DNA from 3 places in the Streptomyces sp. NPDC031210 genome. Region 1 is predicted to be linked to each of the others. Evidence: predicted binding sites of a transcription regulator. Region 1 holds the regulator's gene; each other region holds the start of a gene.
The links. Region 1 encodes HrcA, which represses chaperone genes, less so after heat shock. Its sites were predicted from a motif close to TTNGCACTCNGNNNNNCNGAGTGCNAA; they were not measured.

Region 1 (9,468 bases):
GTCGCGGCGGTGGCGGCGGCGGTGGCGGCGGCCGGGGCGGGCGCCGAATCGCCCGTCGAGATCCGCGACGAGGGCGAACAGGCACGCTTCCTGTCCCTGCTCTACGGCGAGATCGTGCCCTACCACGGCGGCTCCGGCGGCGCCCGCTGCACCCTCGCCAGCGCCGGCCATCCCCTGCCCCTGGTGCTCGGCGCCGACGGCGCGGTCCGCGTCGTGGCGGCGCCGCAGATGCTGCTCGGCGTCGTCGAGGACGCGGCGTACGAGAGCGAGTCCTTCGACCTGTGCCCGGGCGAGACGCTGCTGTGCGTGACCGACGGGGTGACCGAGCGCCGCTCGGGCCGCCATCAGTTCGACGACGAGGACGGCCTGGCCACCGCGCTGGCCGCCTGCACCGGCCTCGGCGCCACCGCCATCGCCGAACACATCCGCAGCACCGTCCACGCCTTCGCCTCCACCCCACCCGATGACGACCTCGCGCTCCTGGTCCTCCAGACGGCGCCGAAGGGGGCGCTATAGGGCCCGCCGGGCGCGTGGCCCGCATCCCCGTCCGCATGACGGACAATGGTTCCCATGCCTTCCGCACTGCCTGATGGTGAGCCGATGCCCGAGGACGGGGCGCTGCCCGGTCATGCGCTGGCGGGGGCGACCGAGCGGCCACTCGGCTTCTACCTGCACGTGCCGTACTGCGCGACCCGCTGCGGCTACTGCGATTTCAACACCTACACCGCGAGCGAGCTGCGCGGCTCGGGCGGCGCCCTGGCCTCCCGCGACAACTACGCCGACCACGTCGTGGAGGAGATCCGCCTGGCCCGCAAGGTGCTGGGCGCCGACCCGCGCCCCGTCGAGACCGTCTTCGTCGGCGGCGGCACCCCGACCCTGCTGCCCGCCGCCGACCTCGGGCGGATGCTGGGCGCCATCCGCGACGAATTCGGCCTCGCGCCGCACGCCGAGATCACCACCGAGGCCAACCCGGAGTCCGTCGATCCGCGCTACCTCGCCGAACTGCGCGAGGGCGGCTTCAACCGCGTCTCCTTCGGCATGCAGAGCGCACGGCAGCACGTCCTCAAGATCCTCGACCGCACGCACACCCCCGGCCGCCCCGAGGCGTGCGTCGCGGAGGCGCGGGCGGCCGGCTTCGACCACGTCAACCTCGACCTGATCTACGGCACCCCCGGCGAGAGCGACGACGACTGGCGCGCCTCCCTGGACGCGGCGATCGGCGCCGGTCCCGACCACGTCTCGGCGTACGCCCTGATCGTGGAGGAGGGCACCCAGCTCGCCCGGCGGATCCGCCGCGGTGAGGTCCCGATGACCGACGACGACGTGCACGCCGACCGCTACCTCCTCGCCGAGGAACGTCTCTCGGCGGCCGGATTCACCTGGTACGAGGTCTCGAACTGGGCCACCTCCGCAGCGGGCCGGTGCCGCCACAACGAGCTCTACTGGACCGGCGCCGACTGGTGGGGTGCCGGCCCCGGCGCGCACAGCCACGTCGGGGGCGTGCGCTGGTGGAACGTCAAGCACCCCGGCGCCTACGCCCAGGCCCTCGCGGAGGGCCGCTCCCCGGGCGCCGGCCGCGAGATCCTGCCGGACGAGGACCGGCGGGTGGAGCGCATCCTGCTGGAGCTGCGGCTCTCCGACGGCTGCCCGCTGGACCTGCTCGCCCCCGCCGGCGCCCGCGCCGCCGCGCGCGCCCTGGCGGACGGGCTGCTGGAGGCCGGGCCGTACGGCGAGGGGCGGGCCGTATTGACGCTCCGGGGGCGGCTGTTGGCGGACGCGGTGGTGCGGGATCTAGTGGACTGAGCCCTCGAACGAGTGAACCGATGCGATGGGCGTGCGGGCCCGCCTAGGCTGTTCCTAGCCTGTGCCGTATACACGGCGACGGGAAACGGAGGCCATGGAGATGACCGCTGTGGATGAACGCCGGATGACGGAGCTCTTCGAGAACCTTGAGGTTCCCGAGGGCATCAAGATTGAGCTCCTCCGGGGGGAAATCGTGATGATGGCGGGGCCTGACGTGGTCCACAACGACATCGTGGAAGCGGTCATGGACCAGATTCCACGGAAGCGGTGGAGGCGTCTCCAAACACAGGACATCGCGATCCTTGAGGAGTCCAGCGAGCCTCAGCCCGACCTCGTGGTACTGAAGCGAGGACTGGGGCCGGGCACGGGCCGGCTGATGCCGACCGAGGTGATCACGATGGTTGTCGAAGTGGTCTCCAAGAACAGTGTCGACCGTGACTACGGAGCCAAGCGCTCGATCTACGCCGCGGGCAAGGTGCCCTCCTACCTGATCATCGATCCGATCGTGGCGCACTGCGTCCTCCTCACCGAACCCGTCGGCGGAGGCGACGAGGCCGACTACACCGTCCAGCGGATCACCAAATTCGGCGACCCCGTCCCGCTGGAACCGCTCGGCTTCGAACTGGACACCAGTGAGTTCGGCACGCTTCCCGGTGTCAGGCCGCACTGCCGACCGTGACGAAGTCGATCAACTCCTCCACGCGTCCCAGGAGCTGCGGCTCCAGGTCTTTGTAGGAGTGCACGCACGAGAGGATCCGCTGCCAGGCGGCGCCCGTGTTGGGCGGCCAGCCCAGCGCCCGGCAGACACCGGTCTTCCAGTCCTGGCCGTGCGGCACGGACGGCCAGGCCGCGATCCCGACCGATGACGGCTTCACGGCCTCCCACACGTCGATGTACGGATGGCCCACGACCAGCGCATGGTCACCGGTCACCTCGGCCGCGATCCGGGACTCCTTCGAGCCGGGCACGAGGTGGTCGACGAGGACGCCGAGGCGGGCGTCCGGGCCGGGGGAGAAGCCGCGGACGATCGCCGGCAGGTCGTCGATGCCCTCCAGGTATTCCACGACGACGCCCTCGATGCGCAGGTCGTCGCCCCACACCCGCTCGACCAGCTCGGCATCGTGCCGGCCCTCGACGTAGATGCGGCCGGCCCGCGCGACCCGGGCGCGGGCGCCGGGGACGGCCACCGAGCCGGACGCCGTACGCGCCGGCGAGCCCGCGGCGGGTCGCCCGCCCTGGGGCCGTACGAGCGTGACGACGCGGCCTTCCAGCAGGAAGCCGCGCGGCTCCAGGGGGAAGACCCGCTGCTTGCCGAACCGGTCCTCCAGCGTGACCGTCGGCCCCTGGGCCGTCTTCTCGCACCGGATCACGGCCCCGCAGTAGCCCGAGGTGACCTCCTCGACCACCAGGCCGGCGTCGGCGGGCACTTCGGGTGCGGGCCGCCGCTTCTTCCAGGGCGGGGTGAGATCGGGGCTGTAGCGCTTGCTCTGCATGGGGACCTGTTCTGTGACGCGCGGCCGGGCCGGTGAGGGACGGGAGCCGGTGAGGAGGCGGGAGGGGGATCGGGGGGACAGGGACGGAACGGAGGGAAGATAGGGGCCGGGCGGCTCGTCAGGCGGGTGACACGCCGAAGCGGGCGGCCAACTCCTCGCGCTGGGCCCGCACGAAGCGGGCATCGACCACGGCGCCGTGACCCGGTACGTACCGCGCGTCCTCACCGCCCAGGGCGAGCAGCCGGTCCAGCGCCGCCGGCCACTGCCGCGGCAGCGCGTCCGGACCCGCGCTCGGCTCGCCGGACTCCTCGACCAGGTCACCGCAGAAGACGACCTCGGGGTCGCCGCCCCGGCCGGGCACCAGAACTGCCAGGTCGTAGGCCGTATGGCCGGGCCCGACGTTCGCCAGCAGCACCTGCCGATCGCCCAGGTCGACGGTCAGCTCGGCGTGGACATGGTGATGCGGGACGACGAGGAGGTCGGCGGCCTCCGCGGCGAGGTCCACGTCCAGGCCGTGGCGCACCGCGCTCCACCGCAGGTCCTCCCGGCTGTGCCGCAGCCAGTCGGCCAACCCGGTGGCGCCGAACACCTCCACGCCCGCGAACGCGGCGGTCCCCAGCACATGATCGAAATGCGGGTGGGTCAGAGCGATATGCGTCACTTCGCGGCCCAGGAGGCCGCGGACGGACCGGCGCAGGTCCGCGCCGTCGCGGATCGTCGCGCCGGTGTCGACCAGCAGCACGCCCTCCGATCCGGCGATCACACCGACCGTCTCGTCCCAGCCGGTCATGCGGCGCCTGGCGATACCGTCACCGAGCCGTTCCCATCCAGCCTCTTCCCAAGCAATGCGCATACCGAGACGCTAGCTCTCCCGCGATAGCGTTGCCCGGCAAAGGTCCGATCGCCGTCCCGGGCAGGCGTTCGACGGCCTTTCGGTAGGCGTTCGCTATGGCGGCTCTTGCCGTGCCCGTGCTACCCGGCCGTACACTGGCCAGGGTCTGGCACTCGGCCCGTGTGAGTGCCAGGCGAGACGAACGGTGACGACGATCCGGCAGGACGCCCGGGACAGGAGGTGCGCGGGATGCTGAGCGAACGCAGACTCGAAGTGCTGCGCGCCATCGTCCAGGACTACGTCGGGACGGAGGAGCCGGTCGGCTCCAAGGCGCTGACCGAGCGCCACCAGCTCGGCGTCTCCCCGGCCACGGTCCGCAACGACATGGCCGCCCTGGAGGACGAGGGGTTCATCGCCCAGCCGCACACCAGCGCCGGGCGGATCCCCACCGACAAGGGCTACCGCCTGTTCGTCGACAAGCTGGCCGGCGTCAAGCCGCTGTCCTCGCCCGAGCGGAGGGCCATCCAGAACTTCCTGGACGGCGCCGTCGACCTCGATGACGTGGTGGGCCGCACGGTCCGGCTGCTGGCGCAGCTCACGCGGCAGGTCGCGGTCGTGCAGTACCCGTCCCTGACGCGGTCCACGGTGCGGCACGTCGAGCTGCTGTCGCTGGCCCCCGCGCGGCTGATGCTGGTGCTGATCACCGACACCGGCCGCGTCGAGCAGCGTCTGGTCGACTGCCCGGCACCGTTCGGCGAGACGTCCCTGGCGGATCTGCGGGCGCGGCTCAACAGCCGCGTCGTGGGGCGCCGGTTCGCGGATGTGCCGCAGTTGGTGCAGGATCTGCCGGAATCCTTCGAGCAGGACGACCGCGGCACGGTCTCGACAGTGCTGTCGGTGTTGCTGGAGACTTTGGTGGAGGAAACCGAAGAGCGGCTGATGATCGGCGGAACCGCCAATCTCACGCGTTTCGGGCACGATTTCCCACTGACCATCCGGCCGGTGCTGGAGGCCCTTGAGGAGCACGTGGTGCTGCTCAAGCTGCTCGGGGAGGCCAAGGACTCGGGCATGACCGTACGTATCGGGCATGAGAACGCCCATGAAGGCCTGACGTCCACATCGGTCGTCGCGGTCGGTTACGGTTCGGGCGACGAGGCAGTCGCCAAACTCGGCGTGGTCGGACCGACCCGCATGGACTACCCCGGAACGATGGGAGCGGTACGCGCAGTGGCACGTTACGTCGGACAAATCCTCGCGGAGTCGTAAGTGGCCACGGATTACTACGCGGTCCTGGGCGTTCGGCGCGATGCCCCGCAGGACGAGATCAAGAAGGCGTTCCGGCGGCTGGCGCGCGAGCTGCACCCGGACGTCAACCCGGATCCCAAGACCCAGGAGCGGTTCAAGGAGATCAACGCCGCTTACGAGGTGCTGTCGGACCCGCAGAAGAAGCAGGTCTACGACCTCGGCGGCGACCCCCTGTCGCAGTCGGGCGGCGCCGGTGGCGCGGGCGGCTTCGGCGCGGGCTTCGGCAACTTCTCCGACATCATGGACGCCTTCTTCGGCACGGCGTCGCAGCGCGGACCGCGCTCGCGCACCCGCCGGGGCCAGGACGCCATGATCCGGCTCGACATCGACCTGAACGAGGCGGCCTTCGGGACGACCAAGGAAATCCAGGTCGACACCGCCGTCGTCTGCACGACGTGCAGCGGCGAGGGCGCGGCGCCCGGTACGGCGGCGCAGACCTGCGACATGTGCCGCGGCCGCGGCGAGGTCTCGCAGGTCACCCGGTCCTTCCTCGGCCAGGTCATGACCTCGCGGCCGTGCCCCCAGTGCCAGGGCTTCGGCACGGTCGTGCCGACGCCGTGCCCCGAGTGCGCGGGCGACGGGCGCATCCGCTCCCGCCGCACCCTCACCGTCAAGATCCCGGCCGGTGTCGACAACGGCACCCGTATCCAGCTCGCGGGCGAGGGCGAGGTCGGCCCCGGCGGCGGCCCCGCCGGCGACCTCTACGTCGAGATCCACGAGCTGCCGCACCCGGTCTTCCAGCGGCGCGGCGACGACCTGCACTGCACGGTCACCATCCCGATGACGGCGGCCGCCCTGGGCACGAAGTGCCCGCTGGAGACGCTGGACGGGGTGGAGGAGATCGACGTCCGCCCCGGCACCCAGTCGGGCCAGTCGATTCCGCTGCACCAGCGCGGTGTGACCCATCTGCGCGGTGGTGGCCGCGGTGACCTCATCGTCCACGTCGAGGTGCAGACTCCCTCCAAGCTCGATCCCGAGCAGGAAGAGTTGCTGCGGCGACTGGCCAAGCTCCGGGGTGAAGAGCGCCCCACGGGCCAGTTTCAACCGGGGCAGCAGGGGCTTTTCTCGCGGCTGAAGGATGCGTTCAACGGGCGGTAGGCCGACGGTTGGTCGGCTGTGTGCGGCCGGGCCGGTTCCAGGGGAAAACCCCTCGGGACCGGCCCGGCCCCCGTTCGGGCGGCGGTGGTGGGCGTGACACGATGTGGTCATGCCCACCGCGCTGACCGATCTTTGCCGCTACCCGATCGTGCAGGCCCCGATGGCGGGCGGTGCCGCCTGTCCGGAGCTCGCCGCCGCCGTCTGCGAGGCCGGCGGTCTCGGCTTCCTCGCCGCCGGCTACAAAACCGCCGACGGCATGTACCAGGAGATCAAACAGCTTCGCGGGCTGACCGGCCGGCCCTTCGGTGTGAACCTCTTCATGCCGCAGCCCACGCTCGCCGACGTGGCGGCCGTCGAGGTCTACCGCGAGCAGCTCGCGGGCGAGTCGTCGTGGTACGAGACCCCGCTCGGCGAGATCGACCCCTACGGCGGCGTCGACGACGGCTACGAGGCGAAGCTGGCGATACTGCGCGACGACCCGGTGCCGGTGGTCTCGTTCGCGTTCGGCTGTCCCTCCCGCGCGGTCCTCGACGCGTTCGCCAAGGTCGGCACGTACACCATCGTGACCGCGACCACCGCGGCCGAGGCGCAGGCCGCGCAGTGGTCCGGTGCCGACGCGGTCTGCGTCCAGGGCATCGAGGCCGGCGGTCACCAGAGCACCCACCGCGACGACCCGCAGGCCGACGGCACCGGCGCGGGCATCGGCCTGCTGTCCCTGATCGCGCAGGTGCGTGAGGCGGTGCAGATCCCGGTCGTCGCCGCGGGCGGGATCATGCGCGGCGCGCAGATCGCCGCCGTGCTGGCCGCGGGCGCGTCGATGGCGCAGCTCGGTACGGCCTTCCTCGCCACCCCGGAGTCGGGCGCCAACATCGTGCACAAGCAGGCGCTGACCAATCCGCTGTTCACCCGCACCGAGTTGACCCGCGCGTTCTCCGGGCGGCCGGCTCGTGGCCTGGTGAACCGTTTCCTGCGGGAGCACGGGCCCTACGCACCGGCCGCCTACCCGGCCGTCCACCACCTCACCTCCGGCCTGCGCAAGGCCGCGGCGAAGGCCGGCGACGCGCAGGGCATGGCGCTGTGGGCCGGCCAGGGGCACCGGCTGGCACGCGATCTGCCCGCCGGCCAGCTCGTGGGGGTGCTGGCGGCCGAACTGGACGCGGCGCGCGCCGCGCTGAGTCTCCAGGGCGGGTCCGCGTCATGACCGCGCCCGTCTTCCTCGTCGACGCGCTCGCGGGCGTACGGGCCGGCGGCACGCTGACGCTGGACGGGCCCGAGGGCCGGCACGCGGTGTCGGTGCGCCGGCTGCGGGCCGGCGAGGAGATCGTGCTGACGGACGGCAGGGGCACCGGCGCCGAGGGCACCGTCGCCGCCGTCGAGGGCAAGGACCGCCTCACCGTCACCGTCACCGGTCTGCGCACCGAAGCGCCCGCCTCCCCGCACATCACCGTCGTCCAGGCGCTGCCCAAGGGCGACCGGGGCGAGCTGGCCGTCGAGACGATGACCGAGACCGGCGTCGACGCCATCGTCCCGTGGTCGGCGGCGCGTTGCGTGACGCAGTGGAAGGGTGAGCGGGCCGCGAAGTCGCTGGGCAAGTGGCGGGCGACGGCCCGCGAGGCGGGCAAGCAGTCGCGTCGGCTGACCTTCCCCGAGGTCGCCGACCCCATGACGACCAAGCAGGTGGCCGCGCTGCTCGCCGGCGCCGACTTCGCCGCCGTCCTCCACGAGGAGGGCAGCGCCCCGCTGGCGACCGCCGAACTCCCCGGCTCCGGCAGCGTCGTGCTCGTCGTCGGCCCCGAGGGCGGGGTCTCCCCGGAGGAACTCCTCGCCTTCGGCGAAGCCGGGGCCAGGCCCTACCGGCTGGGCAGGACCGTGCTGCGCACCTCCACCGCCGGTACGGCCGCGACGGCGGTCCTGCTGGCCCGTACGGGCCGCTGGAGCTGAGCGCGGACTCCACCCGGCGACGCGCCCGGTCAGCCGACGACGCGGCGGTGCGCCGACGCCTCAAAGGCCCCTCGGCGCACCGCCGTTGACTCTCTCACCGGCGCCCGCCCGGCCGTCTCGGACCGGAGCCGCCCCGGCCGGCTCGCACGGAGCGGCCCGGACCGGCTCGGCGCGGAGCGGGATCAGACCAGCTCGGCCTGGAGCCGGATGTCCTTGACGGCCAGTGCCTGGCTGACCGGGCAGTTGGCCTTGGCGTCCGCCGCGGCCTCCTGGAACTCCTCTTCCGACAGGCCCGGCACGCTGGCCCTGACGGTCAGGACGATGCGGGTGATGCCCTCGCCCGGCTGGAAGGTGACATCGGCCTGGGTGTCGAGCGAGGCGACGGTGTAGCCCTTGCCCGCCAGGCCGTGCGAGAAGGCCATGGAGTAGCAGGAGGAGTGGGCGGCCGCGATGAGTTCCTCGGGGCTGGTGACGCCGTTCGGCTCCTGCGTCCGGGCCGGCCAGCTCACGTCGTACGTGCCGATCTTGGAGGACTCCAGGGCGACGGTGCCCTTGCCCTCGAGGAGGTTGCCTTCCCAGTGGGTCTTGGCGGTGCGCGTGGTTGCCATGGTGCATAACTCCCGGTTGTGGGGCGAACAGGCGGTCTGCGGGCCCAGCTTAGGGCCTGGCGCGAGACCGACGCCGCCGCCGCGGCCCCGCCGTCGTCCCGCCGCGGTCCGCCCCCCGGGGGACGGTCGCTGCGCTGCCGGGTGGGGGCGGCCCGGTAGCATCCGAGGCCGTACGCGTGGTGCGTACGGTGCAGGTGTGCGCCGCGACGCGATACGTGCCGCGGCCCGCCCAGCAGTTCGAAACGGCCGGCCGCCGCGCCGCGGTGGCGGCCGAAGATTCGGGAGGAGCCCACCGGTGGCGGGAGAACCGCAGGCCGACTGCCTGTTCTGCAAGATCGTGGCGGGGGAGGTGCCGGCGGACATCGTCCGGGAGACCGAGACCACCGTC
Region 2 (9,468 bases), on a different contig from region 1:
TCTTAAGGGCGTGCTGCTGCTAGCTCTTGACACCGCCACCCCCGCCGTCACCGTCGCGCTCCATGACGGCTCCCGCGTCCTCGCCGAGTCATGCGAGGTGGACGCCCGCCGGCACGGCGAACTGCTGCTGCCCGCCGTCGACCGGGTACTGGTCGAGGCCGGGCTGAAGCTCGACGCGGTCACCGACATCGTGGTCGGCGTCGGCCCCGGCCCCTACACCGGCCTGCGCGTCGGCCTGGTCACCGCCGCGACCTTCGGCGCCGTCCTGGACGTGCCCGTGCACGGCCTGTGCTCCCTGGACGGCCTGGCGTACGCCGCCGGAGGGGAGGAGCCCTTCGTGGTGGCGACGGACGCCCGCCGCAAAGAGGTCTACTGGGCGCGCTACGCCAACGCCAGGACCCGCCTGACCGAGCCCGCCGTCGACCGCCCCGCCGACCTCGCCGACCAGGTCGCCGGCGTGCCCGCCGTGGGCGCGGGCGCGCTGCTGTACGACACGGTCTTCACCGGAGTGCGCCGCGACGGCCCCACCCACCAGTCCGCCGGCGCGCTGGCCGGCCTGGCCGCCGAGAAGCTCGCGGCCGGCGAGGAGTTCCTGCCCGACCGGCCGCTGTATCTGCGCCGCCCCGACGCGCAGGTCCCGGCCAACTACAAGGTGGTCACCCCCAAGTGACGCCCGCCGCCCGCCCCGGACAGGCGCCCGGCGCGCGGCCCCCCGCGGCCGCCCCGCCCGGTGCCGCGACGCTGCGCGAGATGCGCTGGTGGGACCTGGACGCGGTGCTCCAACTGGAACGCGCGCTGTTCCCCGACGACGCCTGGTCGCCGGGCATGTTCTGGTCCGAGCTGGCCTACGCCCGCGGCGCGCACGCCAACCGCCGCTACCTCGTCGCCGAACTGGCCGGCCGGCTCGTCGGCTACGGCGGGCTCGCCGCCGTCGACGGCACCGGCGACATCCAGACCATCGCCACCGCCCGCGACCAGTGGGGCACCGGCCTGGGCGCCCGGCTGCTGGGCGAGCTGCTGTCCGCCGCCACCGCCTTCGAATGCCGCGAGACGCTGCTCGAAGTGCGGGTCGACAACCTCCGCGCGCAGCGCCTGTACGAGCGCTTCGGCTTCGTGCCGATCGGCTTCAGGCGCGGCTACTACCAGCCCGGCAACGTCGACGCCCTCGTCATGCGCCGCACCGCCGACCCCGACCCCGGCGTCCCGGCCGCTCCCGGCGCCCCCTTCGACCCTTCCGCACAAGGAACTTGAGAGATATGGCTGACTCACGCGGCGGACCGCTCGTCCTCGGCATCGAGACCTCCTGCGACGAGACCGGTGTCGGCATCGTCCGCGGCCACACCCTCCTCGCCGACGCGGTCGCCTCCAGCGTCGACGAGCACGCGCGCTTCGGCGGCGTGGTCCCCGAGGTCGCCTCGCGGGCCCACCTGGAAGCGATGGTCCCCACCATCCAGCGCGCCCTGAAGGACGCCGGCGTCGCGGCGAGCGACCTGGACGGCATCGCCGTCACCGCCGGCCCCGGCCTGGCCGGCGCGCTGCTGGTCGGCGTCTCCGCGGCCAAGGCGTACGCCTACGCCCTGGGCAAGCCGCTCTACGGCGTCAACCACCTCGCCTCGCACATCTGCGTCGACCAACTGGAGCACGGCGCGCTGCCCGAGCCGACGATGGCGCTGCTGGTCAGCGGCGGCCACTCGTCGCTGCTGCTGGCCCCGGACATCACCTCCGACGTCCGGCCGCTGGGCTCGACCATCGACGACGCGGCGGGCGAGGCGTTCGACAAGATCGCGCGGGTGCTGCACCTCGGCTTCCCCGGCGGCCCGGTCATCGACCGCTACGCACGCGAGGGCGACCCGAACGCGATCCGCTTCCCGCGCGGCCTGACCGGCCCCCGCGACCCGGTCTACGACTTCTCCTTCTCCGGCCTGAAGACGGCCGTCGCCCGCTGGATCGAGGCCAAGCGGGCGGCCGGCGAGGACGTCCCGGTGGCGGACGTCTCGGCGTCCTTCCAGGAGGCCGTGGTGGACGTGCTGACCCGCAAGGCCGTACGGGCCTGCAAGGACCACGGTGTGGACCACCTGATGATCGGCGGCGGCGTCGCGGCCAACTCCCGGCTGCGGGCCCTGGCCGAACGCCGCTGCGAGGACGCCGGCATCACCCTGCGCGTCCCGCGGCCCAAGCTGTGCACCGACAACGGAGCGATGGTCGCGGCGCTGGGCGCGGAGATGGTCGCCCGCAACCGGCCGGCCTCCGACTGGGACCTGTCCGCCGACTCCTCCCTGCCGGTCACCGAACCCCACGTCCCCGGCACGGCCGCGGCCCACCACCACGGCCACGACCATGTCCACGAGGTCAGCAAGGACAACCTGTACTCCTGAGCGGACCGCCCGCGGGGTGTGTCTTTACGGGAGCGGCGGCGCCGGCTGCCCCAGCAGCATGGTGGGGGCGCCGGCGACCCGGGTCAGGAAGATCGTGCAGGAGTGCGGGCCGCCGCCCAGCTTCAGCTTCTTGCGCAACTCCTCCGGCTCGACCGCCGAACCCCGCTTCTTGATCACCGCGATGCCCACCTCCCGCTCGCGCAGCAGCGCCCTCAGCTTCTTGACGTTGAACGGCAGCACGTCGGTGAGCGCGTAGGCGGTCGCGTAGGGCGTCGGGGTCCGCCGGTCCGCGGTGAGGTAGGCGATCGTCGGATCGATCAGCCGCCCGTCGATCCGCTCGGCGACATCGGCGACCAGATGGGCGCGGATGACCGCGCCGTCCGGCTCGTACAGCCAGTCCCCGACCGGGCCCGCCTGAGGGTCGGGCAGGCCCGCCCCCAGCAGCGAGTCGCCCGCCGGCAGCAGGGTGGCGCGGCGACCGCCCGGGCACAGGCCCGGCGCGCCGCCGGCCGGGGCCGTGCCGAACCACAGGACGGCCTCCTTCACCTCGCCGGAGTCGGAGATCCACTCCGTCTCGGCGTCCGCGGGCAGCAGGTCGTGCGCCACCCCCGGCGCGATCTTCAGCGCCGCGACCGGTGCCGTACGGGCCTTGGCGACCGCCCAGGACAGCGGCGGTGAATACGCCTCCGGATCGAAGATGCGGCCGCCCATCACCCGCCCCCGCCGCGCCGGATCGACGAACACCGCGTCGTAACCGGTGGTGTCCACCTCCGTGACGTCGGCGCAGCGCACCTCGATCAGGTCCGCGAGCCCGAGGGCCTCGGCGTTCGCCCGCGCCGCCGCGCAGGCCAGCGGATCGCGGTCGACGGCGAGCACCGAGACGCCGGCCCGGGCCAGCGCGAGGGCGTCCCCGCCGATCCCGCAGCACAGGTCGGCCAGCGTCCGGACGCCCAGCGCGGCGAGCCGGGTGGCGCGGTGGGCGGCGACCGTGGCGCGGGTGGACTGCTCGACGCCCTGCGGGGTGAAGTACATCCGCCGCGCGTCCGCCCCGAACTTCGCCACCGCCCGCTGCCGCAGCCGGGCCTGGCCGAGCGCGGCGGAGACCAGCGGCGCGGGATGGTCACGGCGCAGCCGGGTCGCGGTCGCCAGTTCGTCGGCCGGGTCGTGGTCGCGCAGGGCGGCCAGCAGGTCCTGCCCCTCGGGGGCGAGCAGGGCGGAGAAGGTGTCGAGGTCGGTCACCTGCCCCATTGTGGGCCAGCCGGCGGGCCGCGCGGCGTGGCGGGCGGCCCGGCCGCCGGGGCCGCCCGGCAGGAGGGCTATGCGGGGGCCGCGCGCACCGGCTCGCGGCGGCGCTGGGCGCGGTCGCTGATCCGCAGCAGCAGCGCCACCATCACCCAGTTCGCCACGAGCGACGAGCCGCCCTTGGCGAGGAACGGCAGGGCCTTGCCGGTCAGCGGGATCAGGCCGGTGACCCCGCCGGAGACGACGAAGACCTGGAGCACCAGCGCCCCGGCCAGCCCGACCGCCAGCAGCTTGCCGAACGGGTCGCGGGCGGTCAGCGCCACCCGCAGGCCGCGCTGCGCGAGCAGCGCGTACAGCAGCAGGACGGCCATCACCCCGGCGAGCCCCAGCTCCTCGCCGACGGTGGTGAGGATGAAGTCGCTGTTGCCGGCGAAGCCGATCAGCTCCGGGTGGCCCTGGCCCAGGCCGCTGCCGCCGATGCCGCCGCTGCCGAAGCTGAAGAGCGCCTGCCCCAACTGGTCGGACAGGCCGGCGTGGCGGCCCTGGGGGGTGAAGGCCGTCATCGGGTTCTGCCACGCCACGATCCGGCCCTTGACGTGCGGTTCGATGGAGCCGACGGTGACGGCGCCCACCGTGGCCATCAGGAGGCCGCAGACCACCCAGCTCGTGCGCTCGGTGGCCATGTACAGCATGATCACGAAGACGCCGAAGAAGATCAGCGAGGTGCCCAGGTCGCGTTCGAAGACCAGCACCAGCAGGCTGATGGCCCAGATGGTGAAGATCGGGCCGAGCTGGCGGCCGGGCGGCAGTTGGACGCCCAGGAAGCGGCGGCCGGTCAGCGCCAGCGCGTCGCGGCTGACCGTCAGATAGCCCGCGAAGAAGACCGCGATCGCGATCTTCACGAACTCGCCGGGCTGCAGGGACAGCGGCCCGATGAAGATCCAGCGCTTGGCGCCGAAGGTGTCACCGGGGAAGAACGCCGGCGCCATCAGCATGACCAGCGCCACCGCCATCGTCAGATAGATGTAGCGCTGGATCAGGCGGTGGTCCTTGAGCAGGATCAGTACGGCGACGCAGACCACCACGCCGATCGCCGTCCACACCATCTGGCCGGGGCCGGCCTGCGGCATCTTCAGCCGGGGGTGCGCCGCGTAGGTGAGGTCCAGGCGGTGCAGCAACACCAGCCCGATGCCCGTCAGCAGCGTGGCCAGCGGCAGGATCAGCGGATCGGCGCGCGGCGCGAAGCGGCGCAGCACCAGGTGGGGGACCAGCGCCATGAGGAACACGCTCGCCGCGAAGACGGCCAGGCCCGTGGGCAGCCGGCCGGTCATCGACAGCGCGGCGTAGACGTGCCCGAAGACGGTGATCAGGACGACGAGGGCGAGCAGCCACGCCTCGGTCCTGCGCCGGTCGGGCGCCTGGGCGAGGGCGGCGAAGGTCATCGTGCGCTCGGCGTCGCTCTCCCGCCTCCCGGCCGCCCGGGCGGCGCTGGTGGGTCCACGCACGGCATTCCTCCGCCCACGGTCGTCCGGGCCGCGGGCCCGGGCGGGGCGGGCCCGGGCGTCGTTCGGCAGTCGGAGTGGTAGACGGGGCAGCCACATGGGGGGTTGCGGGCGAAGCGGAAGGTGTGTCCGAACCGGCACCTTCGCGGCGGCCGGATCCCCCCGCCGGCGACGCGGCCGAAAGCGCCGAACTGGCACTCCGCTTGACCGAGTGCTAACCGCGTCATAGTCTCAGCGTTGGCACTCTCCACCGGGGAGTGCCAAACACAGCGACGGGCAGGTCCGGCACCCGCGACGACGGATCCACCTGGTCGCCACCTCAGACAGTTAACCCCGTGAGATCTCCGAAGGGGGAGGTCGGATCGTGACGACCGCCAGCTCCAAGGTTGCCATCAAGCCGCTCGAGGACCGCATTGTGGTCCAGCCGCTCGACGCCGAGCAGACCACGGCCTCGGGCCTGGTCATTCCGGACACTGCCAAGGAGAAGCCCCAGGAGGGCGTCGTCCTGGCCGTGGGCCCGGGCCGCTTCGAGGACGGCAACCGTCTTCCGCTCGACGTCACCGTCGGCGACGTCGTGCTCTACAGCAAGTACGGCGGCACCGAGGTGAAGTACAACGGCGAGGAGTACCTCGTCCTCTCGGCTCGCGACGTTCTCGCGATCGTCGAGAAGTAGTCGGGGGTCTGGGATAGCTCCCCAGACCTGTACAGCACCCAGAATTGCCTAGATCTGCGCCCCTGGTTCCCGCGTCTAAACAACCCGGGGCAGGGGCGCAGTTCGTTTGAGCGATAGCGGTCACCGCTGCGTGGCCGAGGATCGCAACGAGAGGACTTGAAGCAACCCATGGCGAAGATCCTGAAGTTCGACGAGGACGCCCGTCGCGCCCTCGAGCGCGGCGTCAACAAGCTTGCCGACACGGTCAAGGTGACGATCGGCCCCAAGGGCCGCAACGTCGTCATCGACAAGAAGTTCGGCGCGCCGACCATCACCAACGACGGTGTCACCATCGCCCGCGAGGTCGAGCTCGACGACCCGTACGAGAACCTGGGCGCCCAGCTCGTGAAGGAGGTGGCGACCAAGACCAACGACATCGCGGGTGACGGCACCACCACCGCCACCGTGCTGGCCCAGGCGCTGGTCCGCGAGGGCCTGCGCAACGTCGCCGCGGGTGCCTCCCCGGCCGCCCTGAAGAAGGGCATCGACGCCGCAGTCAAGGCCGTGTCCGACGAGCTCCTCGCGACGGCCCGCCCGATCGACGACAAGGCCGACATCGCCGCCGTCGCCGGCCTGTCCGCGCAGGACAAGCAGGTCGGTGAGCTCATCGCCGAGGCGATGGACAAGGTCGGCAAGGACGGTGTCATCACCGTCGAGGAGTCCAACACCTTCGGCCTGGAGCTGGACTTCACCGAGGGCATGGCCTTCGACAAGGGCTACCTCTCCCCCTACATGGTCACCGACCAGGAGCGTATGGAGGCCGTCCTCGACGACCCGTACATCCTGATCCACCAGGGCAAGATCGGTTCCATCCAGGACCTGCTGCCGCTCCTGGAGAAGGTCATCCAGGCCGGCTCCTCCAAGCCGCTGCTGATCATCGCCGAGGACGTCGAGGGCGAGGCCCTGTCGACCCTGGTCGTCAACAAGATCCGTGGCACCTTCAACGCCGTGGCCGTCAAGGCCCCCGGCTTCGGTGACCGCCGCAAGGCGATGCTCGGCGACATGGCCACCCTCACCGGTGCCACCGTCATCGCCGAGGAGGTCGGCCTCAAGCTCGACCAGGCCGGTCTGGACGTGCTGGGCACCGCCCGCCGCGTGACCGTCACCAAGGACGACACCACCATCGTCGACGGTGGCGGCAAGAGCGACGACGTGGCCGGCCGCGTCAACCAGATCAAGGCCGAGATCGAGGCCACGGACTCGGACTGGGACCGCGAGAAGCTCCAGGAGCGCCTCGCCAAGCTCGCCGGTGGCGTCTGCGTCATCCGTGTGGGTGCGGCCACCGAGGTCGAGCTCAAGGAGAAGAAGCACCGTCTGGAGGACGCCATCTCCGCGACCCGCGCCGCGGTCGAGGAGGGCATCGTCTCCGGTGGTGGCTCCGCGCTCGTCCACGCCGCCAAGGTGCTGGAGGGCGGCCTGGGCAAGGTCGGCGACGAGGCCACCGGTGTGGCCGTCGTCCGCCGCGCCGTCGTCGAGCCGCTGCGCTGGATCGCGGAGAACGCCGGCCTCGAGGGCTACGTCATCACCGCGAAGGTCGCCGAGCTGGAGGCCGGTCAGGGCTTCAACGCCGCGACCGGTGAGTACGGCGACCTGGTGAAGGCCGGCGTCATCGACCCGGTCAAGGTCACGCGCTCCGCGCTGGAGAACGCCGCGTCGATCGCGTCGCTGCTGCTGACGACCGAGACCCTGGTCGTCGAGAAGCCGGCCGAGGAAGAGGCCGAGGCGGGCCACGGCCACGGCCACGGTCACTCGCACTGACGCGTCAGCGCGTCACCGGCTGAACGGCCCCTGTTCCCGCTCGTGAGCGACGGGAGCAGGGGCCTGCCGCCTTTTCAGGCGCTTTCCACGCGCCGGGTGGCGTCAGCTTTCGGCGCCGAGCTGGCGCATCAGGCCCATGAGGTCCTCGTGCCACCAGCCTTCCTGGATCTTGCCGTCCTTGAACCGGAAGATCGTGGTGCCCGTCATGGTGCACTGCCTGCCCGACGGCGCCAGGCCCATGAATTCGCCCTTGTGCGTGCCGTTCCAGCTCCACAGCGTCACGACGCAGTCGCCCTGGCAGATCTCCCGCTCCAGGCTGAAGGTGAAGTCGAAGGCGTCGCGCCAGCCCCTGACGTCCGCGCGGATGTGCTCGGACCCGACGGTGCTCTCCGGCTTGGCCACGTCGTGGTCCACGTAGTCCGGCGCGAACACCTCGTCCACGGCGTCGAGGTTGCCCCCGGCGGCGATCTCGTGGAAGAAGCGGCGGGAGGCGGCCTCGTTGAGCTGCTCGTCACGGACCACGTCGAGGTCGGTGAAGGTGGGCGTCCCGTCGCAGAGCTCCACCATCTCCTGGAAGATCCGGTCCGTCTCCGGCAGCCGGGAGTTCCTCATCGCGTCTTCGTACGACGGGAATTCGATGATCTCCACGACGTGCGACCCGTCGGAGCGGTCCTTGCCCATCATGCCGTGGGTGGCGGTCCGCTTTCCTTTGGTCTGCTCGACCCACTGGTCCATGAGTCGGTTCATGTCCTCGAGCCGGTCGGTCTTGAAGTCGATGATCTGTGCGAATTTCATGGCGCCTCCCAGGGATGGCGGGACACGTCCAGTTTAGTGAGGAATGGGCTGGATGGGTGGTTCACCCTGATTCGGGCCGGCCCGCTTCAGGCCGAGTGGCTCCGGTCCGCCGGGCGTACGGGATCCGCGAAGGGCAGTCCGCGGGCGTATCGCTCCACCTCGTCGAGCGCCCGGTCGGCCATCCGGTGCAGCTCGCCGCCCAGCGAGCCCGCCACGTGCGGGGTCAGCAGGACGTTCGGCAGGGCGTACAACGGCGAGTCGGGCGGCGGGAGTTCGGGGTCCGTGACATCCAGTACCGCGTCCAGGCGCCCCGGGACGACCTCGGCGAGGAGGGCCCGTTCGTCGACGAGGGAGCCGCGCGAGGTGTTGATCAGGGTCGCCCCGTCCGGCATGAGCGCGAGCCGGCGCGCGTCGATCATGTGGTGGGTGGCCGGGAGCTGGGGTGCGTGGACGGTGACGATGTCGCTGCGGGCGCACAGGGCGTCCAGCGGTACGGGCTCGGCGCCCAGCGCGCGGGCCGCCGCCGCGTCGACGAACGGGTCGTACAGCAGAACCCGCAGGTCGAAGGGGTGCAGCAGTTCGATGAGGCGGCGGCCGATGCGGGAGGCGCCGATGACGCCGACGGTGCGGCGGTAGTTCCCGGCGCCGGCCAGTTCCCGCTGCCAGTCGTGCCCGGAGCGCAGGTCGCGGTAGCGGTGCGCGGCGCGCAGGACGCGTTTGTTGGCGAAGAGGATCGCGGCGAGGGTGTATTCGGCGACGGGCAGGGCGTTGGCGGCGGCGGCCGAGGCGACGGCGAGGCCGCGCTCCCAACAGGCTTCGGTGACGTGGTGTTTGACGGACCCGGCGGCGTGTACCACGGCGCGCAGCCGGGGGGCCGCGGCCAGCACCCGGGCGGTGAGCGGCGGGGCGCCCCAGCAGGTGAGCAGCACTTCGGCGCGGGCGAGGGCGGCGGCGACCTCGGGGGCGGGGTCGGTCCACTCGTGGGCGACGAGCCGGGGGTCGGTGCGGGTCAGGGCCGCCAGGCGGGCGCGGTGGCCGTCGTCGAGGAGCCGGTCGGCGATGCCGGGGCCCATGGACAGCAGCA
Region 3 (9,468 bases), on a different contig from region 1:
GCACGGCTTCCTCAAGCAGCTCGGCACCGCCGAGTTCTACCCGGCGAACAAGACCTCCTGGCCGATGATCTCCAAGACCGTCAAGGCCAAGATGGGCGCCGCGGTCGGCCCCAAGGGCAACCCGGAGGGCGTGCTCACCGACATCCAGAACGCCGCCGACATGGCGGACAACACCGCCGAGTGACCGGCCGGCCGGCGCGCCGGGTGTTGTCCGACCGTGGGCTTATCGTGGAAACCGTGATGACGAGCGGGACGGGCGGCGGCGACGCGCGGGGACCCGGCGACGCGGGCGGTCCCGGCGCGGGTGGCCCCGGCGCCGGGCCGCGCGCGGCCGCCCTGTCCGCCGGGGACGAAGCGGTCCTCGCGGTCGAGCGCCGCTCCTGGCCGGGGCCCGGCGCCAAGGAGCGCGTCATCCGCGAGCGCCTCGGCATCTCCCCGACCCGCTACTACCAACTCCTGAACGCCCTGTTGGACGACCCCCGCGCGCTCGCCCACGACCCGGTCACCATCAACCGCCTGCGCCGCGTGCGCGACGCCCGGCGCGCCCGCCGCTGACCGGCGAAGCGGGCCCGCCACCGGCCCGTCCCCGGCCCCGTTTCCGGCCCGCCCCCGCGCGCGGCCCGTGCGCGCGCCGGGGACCCGCGGGCCGACGCCCCGATGCTTCCGTACACCCGGCGCGCGCCCTCGGCCCGCCGGTAGGGTCGGCGCCATGGGCAGCCACCCGAACTCCGCGCCGCACCCCCTCCCCACCCCGGACACCGCAGCGGGCCGTGACGGCCTCGCCGCGTTCCTGGACCGGCCCGAACGCGCCGTGATCGCCCTCGACTTCGACGGCACCCTCGCCGACATCGTCCCCGACCCCGAAAAGGCCAGCGCCCATCCCGGCGCCACCGCCGCCCTCGGCCGGCTGGCGCCCCGGCTGCGCGCCGCCGCGGTGATCACCGGCCGCCCGGCCGGCGTCGCCGTGCGCCTCTCCGGAGTCACGGGCGTCCCCGGCCTCGACCACCTCGTCGTCCTCGGACACTACGGCGCCGAGCGCTGGGACGCGGCGACCGGCACCGTCAACGCCCCCGCCCCGCACCCCGGAGTCGCCGCCGTCCAGGCCGAACTCCCCGGCGTCCTGGACCGCACCGGTGTCTGGCACGGCACCTGGGTGGAGTCGGCCATCGAGACCAAGGGCGGCCGCGCCGTCGCCGTGCACACCCGCCGCGCCGCCGATCCCCAGGGCGCCTTCGACCGGCTGCGCGGCCCGCTCTCGGCGCTGGCCGAACGCCACGGCCTGATCGTCGAGCCGGGCCGCCTGGTCCTCGAACTGCGCCCGCCGGGCGTCGACAAGGGCGTGGCGCTCGCCGACTGGGTGCGCGAGACCGGCGCCACCACCGTTCTCTACGCCGGCGACGACCTCGGCGATCTCGCCGCCTTCGCCGCCGTCGAGAAGCTGCGCTCGGACGGCCTGAACGGCGTGCTGGTGTGCAGCGGCAGCGCGGAGGTCGCCGAACTCGCCGAGCGCGCCGACCTGGTCGTCGACGGACCGGCGGGAGTCGTCGCCCTGCTCGGCGCGCTCGCGGACCGACTGGCCGGAACGCCACGGCCGGGCGCTTGACCCCCGCCTACGAGGCGGCGCCCCCGCCACACCCGGTCTGACCCGGAAGACCCGCCTACCCCCGCAGCGCGTTCAACTGGTCCAGGAACCACCGGGCCGGCGGCAGCGCCGTGGCGGCCGCGGCCAGGCGCTTGGTGCGCTCGGCGCGCTCGCCGCCGTCCATCGACAGCGCCGTGTGCAGCGCCTCGGCGGTGGCCGTGATGTCGTACGGATTGACCGTCAGCGCGTCCTTGCCCAGCTCCTCGTGCGCGCCCGCCTCCCGCGAGAGGACCAGCGCGCAGCCGTGGTCGGAGACCACCGGGATCTCCTTGGCGACGAGGTTCATGCCGTCCCGGATCGGATTGACCAGCGCCACGTCCGCGAGGCGGTAGGCGGCGAGCGAGCGGGCGAAGTCGTCCTTGACGTGCAGGACGACGGGCCGCCAACCGGGCGTGCCGTACTCGGCGTTGATCTCCTCGGCCAGCCGGTCGACCTGCGCGGTGTACTCGCGGTAGACGGCCAGGTCCTGGCGCGAGGGATAGGCGAACGCGACGTGCACCACCCGCTCGCGCCACTCGGGGCGGTCGGCCAGCAGCCGGCGATAGGCCAGCAGGCCGCGCACGATGTTCTTGGACAGCTCGGTGCGGTCCACGCGGACGATGGTCCGGCGCTCCGCCCCACCGACCTGCGCGCGCAGCGCCGCGAGCCGCTCCTCGACATCCGGGCGGTGCGCCCGCTCCTGGAGGAACGCGGCGTCCGCGCCGAGGCCGTACACCCCGATCGACGTCCGGTGCGGCTCGCCACCGGGCACCGCCGAGAGGAGGTACGGCGACTCCTCGCGCGGCCGGAAGGCTTCGCAGTCCGCGCCCAGCGCGTCCTGGCAGCAGCCCATGAACGCCCGCGCCCACCGCTGGGTCAGGAAGTTCGCGTGGTCCGCGCCGAGGAGGCCCGCCGCCAGCTCGCGGCGGATGTCGTCGGGGAGCATCGCGAAGTATTCGGCGGGCGCCCAGGGGGTGTGCGAGAAGTGGGCGATGCGCAGGTCGGGCCGGCGCTCGCGGAGCATGCCGGGCACCAGCGCCAGGTGGTAGTCCTGGACGAGGACGGCCGCGCCGGGCGCCGCCTGCGCGGCGAGCTCGTCGGCGAACGCGGCGTTGTACGCCCGGTAGGACGCCCACCGGGCGCGGAAGTCCGCGTCGAAGGCGGGCTCCAGCGGCGTCTGGTAGAGCATGTGGTGGACGAACCACAGGACGGAATTGGCGATGCCGTTGTAGGCGTCGGCGTAGACGTCCGCGGGAATGTCCAGCATCCGGACGCGCTGGCCGCCGGTCTCCGCGGGGTCGAGCGCGCCGCCGGTGCGCCGTACGGCCTCCCGGTCGCCCTCGCCGAGCGCGGCGCACACCCATATCGCGTCCGTGTCCGGACCGATGGCGGACAGCCCGGAGACCAGACCGCCGCCGCCCCGCCGGGCGGTCAGCGCGCCGTCCTCGCCCAGGGCGTAGGAGACCGGACCGCGGTTGGACGCGACGAGAACCTCGGCACCACTGCGCTCGGAAACCATGCCGCGAGACTAACCCGCGACAGATCCGCGCAAACGTACGGAGGGCGCTCAGGCCGCGCGGCGTGCGGCGTACTCCGGTATTTCGGCCATGGGCGGCCGCTCCTCGGTGTCCACCTCCGTGGTGCGCGGGACGAAACCGCTCTCGCCGCGCTCGAACTGGGTGAGCTGGGGACGCACCAAGTGGCCACGGGTCAGGCGCAGTTGGGCGGTCCGGTAGATCGCCGCCGCCATCCTTCCCAGCGCCTGGCCGTCCTGGTGGCGGTGCTTGCGCACGCCCACGTCGACCTGGGCGAGGGCGTCGAGGCCGACGGTGTGCAGCGCGTCGACGAGCAGGCCCAGCTCGACGCCGTAGCCGACCGGGAACGGCAGCCTCTCCAGCAGCGAGCGCCGGGCCGCGTACTCCCCGCCCAGCGGCTGGACGAAGCCGGCCAGCCGCGGCCAGTGCAGGTTCAGCAGCGGGCGGGCGACCAGCTCGGTGACCCGGCCGCCCTGGCCGGGCCCGCCGCCGGAGCCGGTCTCCAGCGGCCGGTCGTACATCGCCTTGACGAACTGGATCTCCGGGTCGGTCAGCAGCGGCCCGACGATCCCGGAGACGAAGTCGGACGAGAACTCGCGCAGGTCGGCGTCCACGAAGCAGACGATGTCGCCGCAGGTGGCGAGCAGGGAGCGCCACAGCACCTCGCCCTTGCCGGGCAGGGCGGGCAGGCGCGGCAGGACGCTGTCCCGGCGGACGACCCGCGCGCCGGCCGCCGCCGCGACCTCGGCCGTACGGTCGGCGGAGCCCGAGTCCAGCACCACCAGCTCGTCGACCAGGGGGACCGCGCCCGTCATCAGGTCCGCGCGGATCGCCGCGACGATCGCGCCGACCGTCGCCTCCTCGTCGAGCGCGGGCAGCACTACGCTGACCGTCAGGCCCGTCTGCCGTTTGGCGTCCAGCAGCCGGCCGAGCGGGCGCTCGGCGGCGGACCAGGAGCGGCTGCCAAGCCAGCGCTCCACCTCTTCCAGCACGTCTACGACTCCTCGTGGCCGCCAAAAGAGCCGGCCGGTGTGATCCATCTCGCGGTTCGGACGACTATCTCAACCGTCCGGGCCTTCGGTTACAGTCTTGAACAACGCGGATGACCGTCGCATGTCGGGGGTGCCGCACCACAAACGCCTGGGTTTCGGCCCAGTGCCATACCGCTCATCCAGAGGGGCAGAGGGAAACGGCCCGTTGAAGCCCCGGCAACCCTCCAGCCGGTCTCCGCCATGATCACAGTGCGCGCGAGGCTCCCGGCTAGGGAAGGTGCCAAATCCGTCTCGTGGCGAGATGCGCCGCGAGGAAGATGAGGAGAAAGGGCCTCGCCTCCATGGCTGTGCAAGTCACCGAAACCACTCCCTCCGTCGCTCTCGGTCCCGCCGTCGCACTCTCGTGCCGCGAGTGCGGACAGCGCTTCGACCTCGGCCCGATCTTCGCCTGCCAGGAATGTTTCGGGCCGCTCGAAGTCGCCTACGACCTGCCGAGCGGCGATCCGGAAAGCCTGCGGAAGCGGATCGAGGCCGGTCCCGACAACATCTGGCGCTACGCCCCGCTGCTGCCCGTCCCCACCGACGTGGCCGAGAAGCCGAACCTGAACCCGGGCTTCACCAAGCTCGTCAAGGCCGACAACCTCGCCCGTGAGCTGGGCGTCACCGGCGGCCTGTACGTCAAGGACGACTCCGGCAACCCGACGCACTCCTTCAAGGACCGCGTCGTGGCCATCGCCGTCGAGGCCGCCCGCGCCTTCGGCTTCACCACGCTGTCCTGCTCCTCCACGGGCAACCTCGCCGGCGCGGTCGGCGCCGCGGCGGCCCGCGCCGGTTTCCGCTCCTGCGTGTTCATCCCGCACGACCTGGAGGCGGGCAAGGTCGTCATGGCCGCGGTGTACGGCGGCGAGCTGGTCGGCATCGAGGGCAACTACGACGACGTCAACCGCTTCTGCTCGGAGCTCATCGGCGACCCGCTGGGCGAGGGCTGGGGCTTCGTCAACGTCAACCTGCGCCCCTACTACGGCGAGGGCTCCAAGACGCTGGCGTACGAGATCTGCGAGCAGCTCGGCTGGCGGCTGCCGGACCAGCTCGTCATCCCGATCGCCTCGGGTTCGCAGCTCACGAAGATCGACAAGGGCCTGAAGGAGCTGATCGCGCTCGGGCTCGTCGAGGACAAGCCGTACAAGATCTTCGGCGCGCAGGCCGAGGGCTGCTCGCCGGTCTCGGCGGCCTTCAAGGCCGGCCACGACGTGGTGCGGCCGCAGAAGCCGAACACCATCGCCAAGTCGCTGGCCATCGGCAACCCGGCCGACGGGCCGTACGTGCTCGACATCGCGCGTCGGACGGGCGGCGCGGTGGAGGATGTCGACGACGAGCAGATCGTGGACGCGATCAAGCTGCTGGCGCGGACGGAAGGGATCTTCGCGGAGACCGCCGGCGGGGTGACCGTCGGTGTGACCAAGAAGCTCATCGAGAACGGTCTGCTCGACCCGTCCCTGTCCACCGTCGTCCTCAACACCGGTGACGGCCTCAAGACGCTTGACGCCGTCGCACCCACCACCGGGCCCACAGCCACCATCCGCCCGAGCCTGGACGCGTTCCGCGCGGCCGGCCTGGCCGGCTGAGCCCCGCCCGTACGCCGCCGCTGGCAGCACCGAACTCGCACCCGTCGCTGGAAGGCAGAACCATGAGCGTCAACGTCCGCATCCCCACCATTCTCCGCACGTACACCGGTGGCAAGGCCGAGGTCCCCGCCCAGGGCGCGACCCTGGCCGAGGTGATCGCCGACCTGGAGAAGAACCACCAGGGCATCGCGGCCCGTGTGCTGGACGACGCGGGCAAGCTGCGCCGTTTCGTGAATGTGTATGTCAACGACGACGACGTGCGTTTCGAGCAGGGTCTGGAGACGCCGACGCCGGAGGGCGCCGGTGTGTCGATCATTCCCGCCGTGGCCGGCGGGTGCTGATTCGCGCCATCCCTTCCCCCGCGTGACGTGAATTGCCCCGTTCGCCGAAAAGCGGACGGGGCAATTCCGTGTCGTTAAAGGGGATACCATTGTGGCGATCCCGCTCCGCGCGCATGCCGAACGCATATGAGACCGCGCCGAGTTGTGCGCAAAGTGTGTGCGGCTTTTGCCGCCTAGGTGCCGCTATGCCCGGCCCGACTCGCCCGGGATAAAGGGGAATCGCGGCATATCGCCGATTCCATGGGCCCCAGAATTCTCGTCCGATTGACCTGTTGCGCTGGGCAGTGGTGCAGATACATTCAGCGGCGGTCGACGCGTTCCGGCGCACACCCCACGGGCCTCTCGCGGGGTGAGGTCTGACCCGGGGTCGCGGAGTGCGGTCCTGTGCAAGGGCCAGTAATAGGGGAGTTAGGCATGGCTCAGGGCACCGTCAAGTGGTTCAACGCGGAGAAGGGGTACGGCTTCATCGCGGTCGACGGTGGTGCGGATGTTTTCGTCCACTACAGCGCGATCCAGATGGACGGCTACCGCACCCTTGAGGAGGGTCAGCGGGTCGAGTTCGAGATCTCGCAGGGCCAGAAGGGGCCGCAGGCGGACATGGTCCGGGTGGCGGCCGGCTGAAGCGCCGACCGACTGCAGCGTCAAGGAGGCCCGCACCCCTCGGGGGGTGCGGGCCTCCTGCCGTCCGCCGGGAGGCCCGCACCCCTCTACGAGACTCCGCTGGAGCCGCTTGCGCCCACCCGTCGCCCGACCACCGCCCCTATACAAGACTCCGCTGGAGCCGCTTGCGCCCACCCGTCGCCCGACCGCCACCCCGATACGAGACTCCGTTGGAGCCGCTTGCACTCTCGGGGGTCGAGTGCTAATCATTGCGTTAGCACTCTCCCAGTGAGAGTGACAGAACTTGGACCGGGCCGGTGAGGCCCGCAGGCGCGGTGGGGCAAGGAACCACCGGGCACGCTGGCCGTCCGTCGCGGGCGCCTCTCGGTCCGGAGCAATCCACCCCGTCCGGGAGGACCACTTCACATGGCCAAGATCATCGCGTTCGACGAGGAGGCACGGCGCGGTCTCGAGCGCGGGATGAACCAGCTCGCCGACGCCGTCAAGGTCACCCTCGGCCCCAAGGGCCGCAACGTCGTCCTCGAGAAGAAGTGGGGCGCCCCCACGATCACCAACGATGGTGTTTCCATCGCCAAGGAGATCGAGCTCGAGGACCCGTACGAGAAGATCGGCGCCGAGCTGGTCAAGGAGGTCGCGAAGAAGACGGACGACGTCGCCGGTGACGGCACGACGACCGCGACCGTCCTGGCGCAGGCGCTGGTCCGCGAGGGCCTGCGCAACGTAGCCGCCGGCGCCAACCCGATGGCCCTCAAGCGCGGCATCGAGAAGGCCGTCGAGGCCGTCTCCGCCGCCCTGCTGGAGCAGGCCAAGGATGTGGAGACCAAGGAGCAGATCGCCTCCACCGCCTCCATCTCCGCCGCCGACACCCAGATCGGCGAGCTCATCGCCGAGGCGATGGACAAGGTCGGCAAGGAAGGCGTCATCACCGTCGAGGAGTCCCAGACCTTCGGTCTGGAGCTGGAGCTCACCGAGGGTATGCGCTTCGACAAGGGCTACATCTCGGCGTACTTCGCCACCGACATGGAGCGTATGGAGGCGTCGCTCGACGACCCGTACATCCTCATCGTCAACTCCAAGATCAGCAATGTGAAGGACCTCCTTCCGCTGCTGGAGAAGGTCATGCAGTCCGGCAAGCCGCTGCTGATCATCGCCGAGGACGTCGAGGGCGAGGCCCTGTCGACCCTGGTCGTCAACAAGATCCGTGGCACCTTCAAGTCCGTCGCCGTCAAGGCCCCGGGCTTCGGTGACCGCCGCAAGGCCATGCTCGGCGACATCGCCATCCTCACCGGTGGCACCGTCATCTCCGAGGAGGTCGGCCTCAAGCTGGAGAACGCCGGTCTCGACCTGCTGGGCCGTGCCCGCAAGGTCGTCATCACCAAGGACGAGACCACCATCGTCGACGGTGCCGGCGACAGCGACCAGGTCCAGGGCCGCGTGAACCAGATCCGCGCCGAGATCGAGAACAGCGACTCGGACTACGACCGCGAGAAGCTCCAGGAGCGTCTGGCGAAGCTGGCCGGCGGCGTGGCCGTCATCAAGGCCGGTGCCGCCACCGAGGTCGAGCTCAAGGAGCGCAAGCACCGCATCGAGGACGCCGTTCGCAACGCGAAGGCGGCCGTCGAGGAGGGCATCGTCGCCGGTGGTGGCGTGGCTCTGCTCCAGGCTTCCCAGGTCTTCGAGAAGCTTGAGCTCGACGGCGACGAGGCCACTGGCGCCAACGCTGTGAAGCTGGCCCTGGAGGCCCCGCTGAAGCAGATCTCCGTCAACGGCGGCCTTGAGGGTGGCGTCGTGGTGGAGAAGGTGCGCAACCTGCCCATCGGCCACGGTCTGAACGCCGCGACCGGTGAGTACGTCGACATGATCGCCGAGGGCATCATCGACCCGGCGAAGGTGACCCGTTCCGCTCTGCAGAACGCCGCCTCCATCGCCGCGCTGTTCCTCACCACCGAGGCCGTCATCGCCGACAAGCCGGAGAAGGCCGCCGCCGGCGGCGCTCCGGGCGGCATGCCGGGCGGTGACATGGACTTCTGATCCTCCCGGATCACTCGTCCTCAACGTTCGCCGGGGCGGCACCCTTTCCGAAGGGTGTCGCCCCGGCGGCGTTCTCTCGCCACACGTCCATTTCACGCCGTCTTCACCCTTCCCCTACAACTCTCTCCGGTCGTCGCGGGTCTTGTGAGCGTCAACTGCCGCTCGGGCCAAGGGAGAAGGATCGCGCCCGCGCCTGTGGCGGCAGCGGCACACCATTCAGCCGTGGATGCCGCGTGCATCCATCCCGCAGGCAGCAGGAGAGTCCCGCATGCCCCAGCACTTCCGTACGACCCTGGCCACCGCGGCCGCCACCGCTCTGGCGGCCGGGCTGCTGACGGCCGTCACCGGCACCGCTTCCGCCGCCGGCAGTGCCGCCGCGAGCGGCGCTGACAGCGCCGCGCCGGCCGCCGACGGACGCCAGGGTGACTTCAACGGCGACGGTTACCGCGATCTCGCGGTCGCCGCGCCCGCCGCCACTGTCGACGGCAAGAAGGGCGCCGGCGCCGTCACCGTGCTCTACGGTTCGGCGCGCGGCCTGGACGCGTCCCGGCGGATCACTTTGAGCCAGAACTCCCCGGGCGTTCCGGGCGCCGCCGAGGCCGGTGACCTCTTCGGCTCGGCCCTCGCCGCCGGTGACTTCAACTCCGACGGCTACGCCGACATCGCGGTGTCCGCCCCGCAGGAGGACGTCGCCTCCGACAC

Region 2: a site for HrcA is predicted at 5,311-5,337, ahead of groES (co-chaperone GroES). Genes of this name have one in related genera too.
Region 3: a site for HrcA is predicted at 6,989-7,015, ahead of groL (chaperonin GroEL). Genes of this name have one in related genera too.

What each region holds. Positions count from the first base shown of each region.
Region 1 is NZ_JBVIHH010000002.1:501,080-510,547, forward strand. Features, by position in the region: gene ACZ45Z_RS05865 (SpoIIE family protein phosphatase) at 1-516, shown strand, start outside; gene hemW (radical SAM family heme chaperone HemW) at 571-1,803, shown strand; gene ACZ45Z_RS05875 (Uma2 family endonuclease) at 1,904-2,482, shown strand; gene ACZ45Z_RS05880 (DUF3097 domain-containing protein) at 2,460-3,296, opposite strand; gene ACZ45Z_RS05885 (MBL fold metallo-hydrolase) at 3,415-4,149, opposite strand; gene hrcA (heat-inducible transcriptional repressor HrcA) at 4,378-5,394, shown strand; gene dnaJ (molecular chaperone DnaJ) at 5,395-6,531, shown strand; gene ACZ45Z_RS05900 (nitronate monooxygenase) at 6,641-7,732, shown strand; gene ACZ45Z_RS05905 (16S rRNA (uracil(1498)-N(3))-methyltransferase) at 7,729-8,472, shown strand; gene ACZ45Z_RS05910 (OsmC family protein) at 8,655-9,080, opposite strand; gene ACZ45Z_RS05915 (histidine triad nucleotide-binding protein) at 9,376-9,468, shown strand, end outside.
Region 2 is NZ_JBVIHH010000018.1:136,696-146,163, forward strand. Features, by position in the region: gene tsaB (tRNA (adenosine(37)-N6)-threonylcarbamoyltransferase complex dimerization subunit type 1 TsaB) at 11-670, shown strand; gene rimI (ribosomal protein S18-alanine N-acetyltransferase) at 751-1,251, shown strand; gene tsaD (tRNA (adenosine(37)-N6)-threonylcarbamoyltransferase complex transferase subunit TsaD) at 1,257-2,375, shown strand; gene ACZ45Z_RS28595 (THUMP-like domain-containing protein) at 2,400-3,623, opposite strand; gene ACZ45Z_RS28600 (FtsW/RodA/SpoVE family cell cycle protein) at 3,692-5,059, opposite strand; gene groES (co-chaperone GroES) at 5,484-5,792, shown strand; gene groL (chaperonin GroEL) at 5,961-7,589, shown strand; gene ACZ45Z_RS28615 (ester cyclase) at 7,692-8,384, opposite strand; gene ACZ45Z_RS28620 (hydroxyacid dehydrogenase) at 8,471-9,468, opposite strand, start outside.
Region 3 is NZ_JBVIHH010000008.1:123,670-133,137, forward strand. Features, by position in the region: gene ACZ45Z_RS16910 (extracellular solute-binding protein) at 1-184, shown strand, start outside; gene ACZ45Z_RS16915 (DUF3263 domain-containing protein) at 241-555, shown strand; gene otsB (trehalose-phosphatase) at 710-1,603, shown strand; gene ACZ45Z_RS16925 (alpha,alpha-trehalose-phosphate synthase (UDP-forming)) at 1,659-3,140, opposite strand; gene ACZ45Z_RS16930 (glucosyl-3-phosphoglycerate synthase) at 3,189-4,148, opposite strand; SAM riboswitch class I at 4,321-4,472, shown strand; gene thrC (threonine synthase) at 4,490-5,773, shown strand; gene ACZ45Z_RS16940 (MoaD/ThiS family protein) at 5,836-6,114, shown strand; gene ACZ45Z_RS16945 (cold-shock protein) at 6,529-6,735, shown strand; gene groL (chaperonin GroEL) at 7,141-8,766, shown strand; gene ACZ45Z_RS16955 (hypothetical protein) at 9,035-9,468, shown strand, end outside.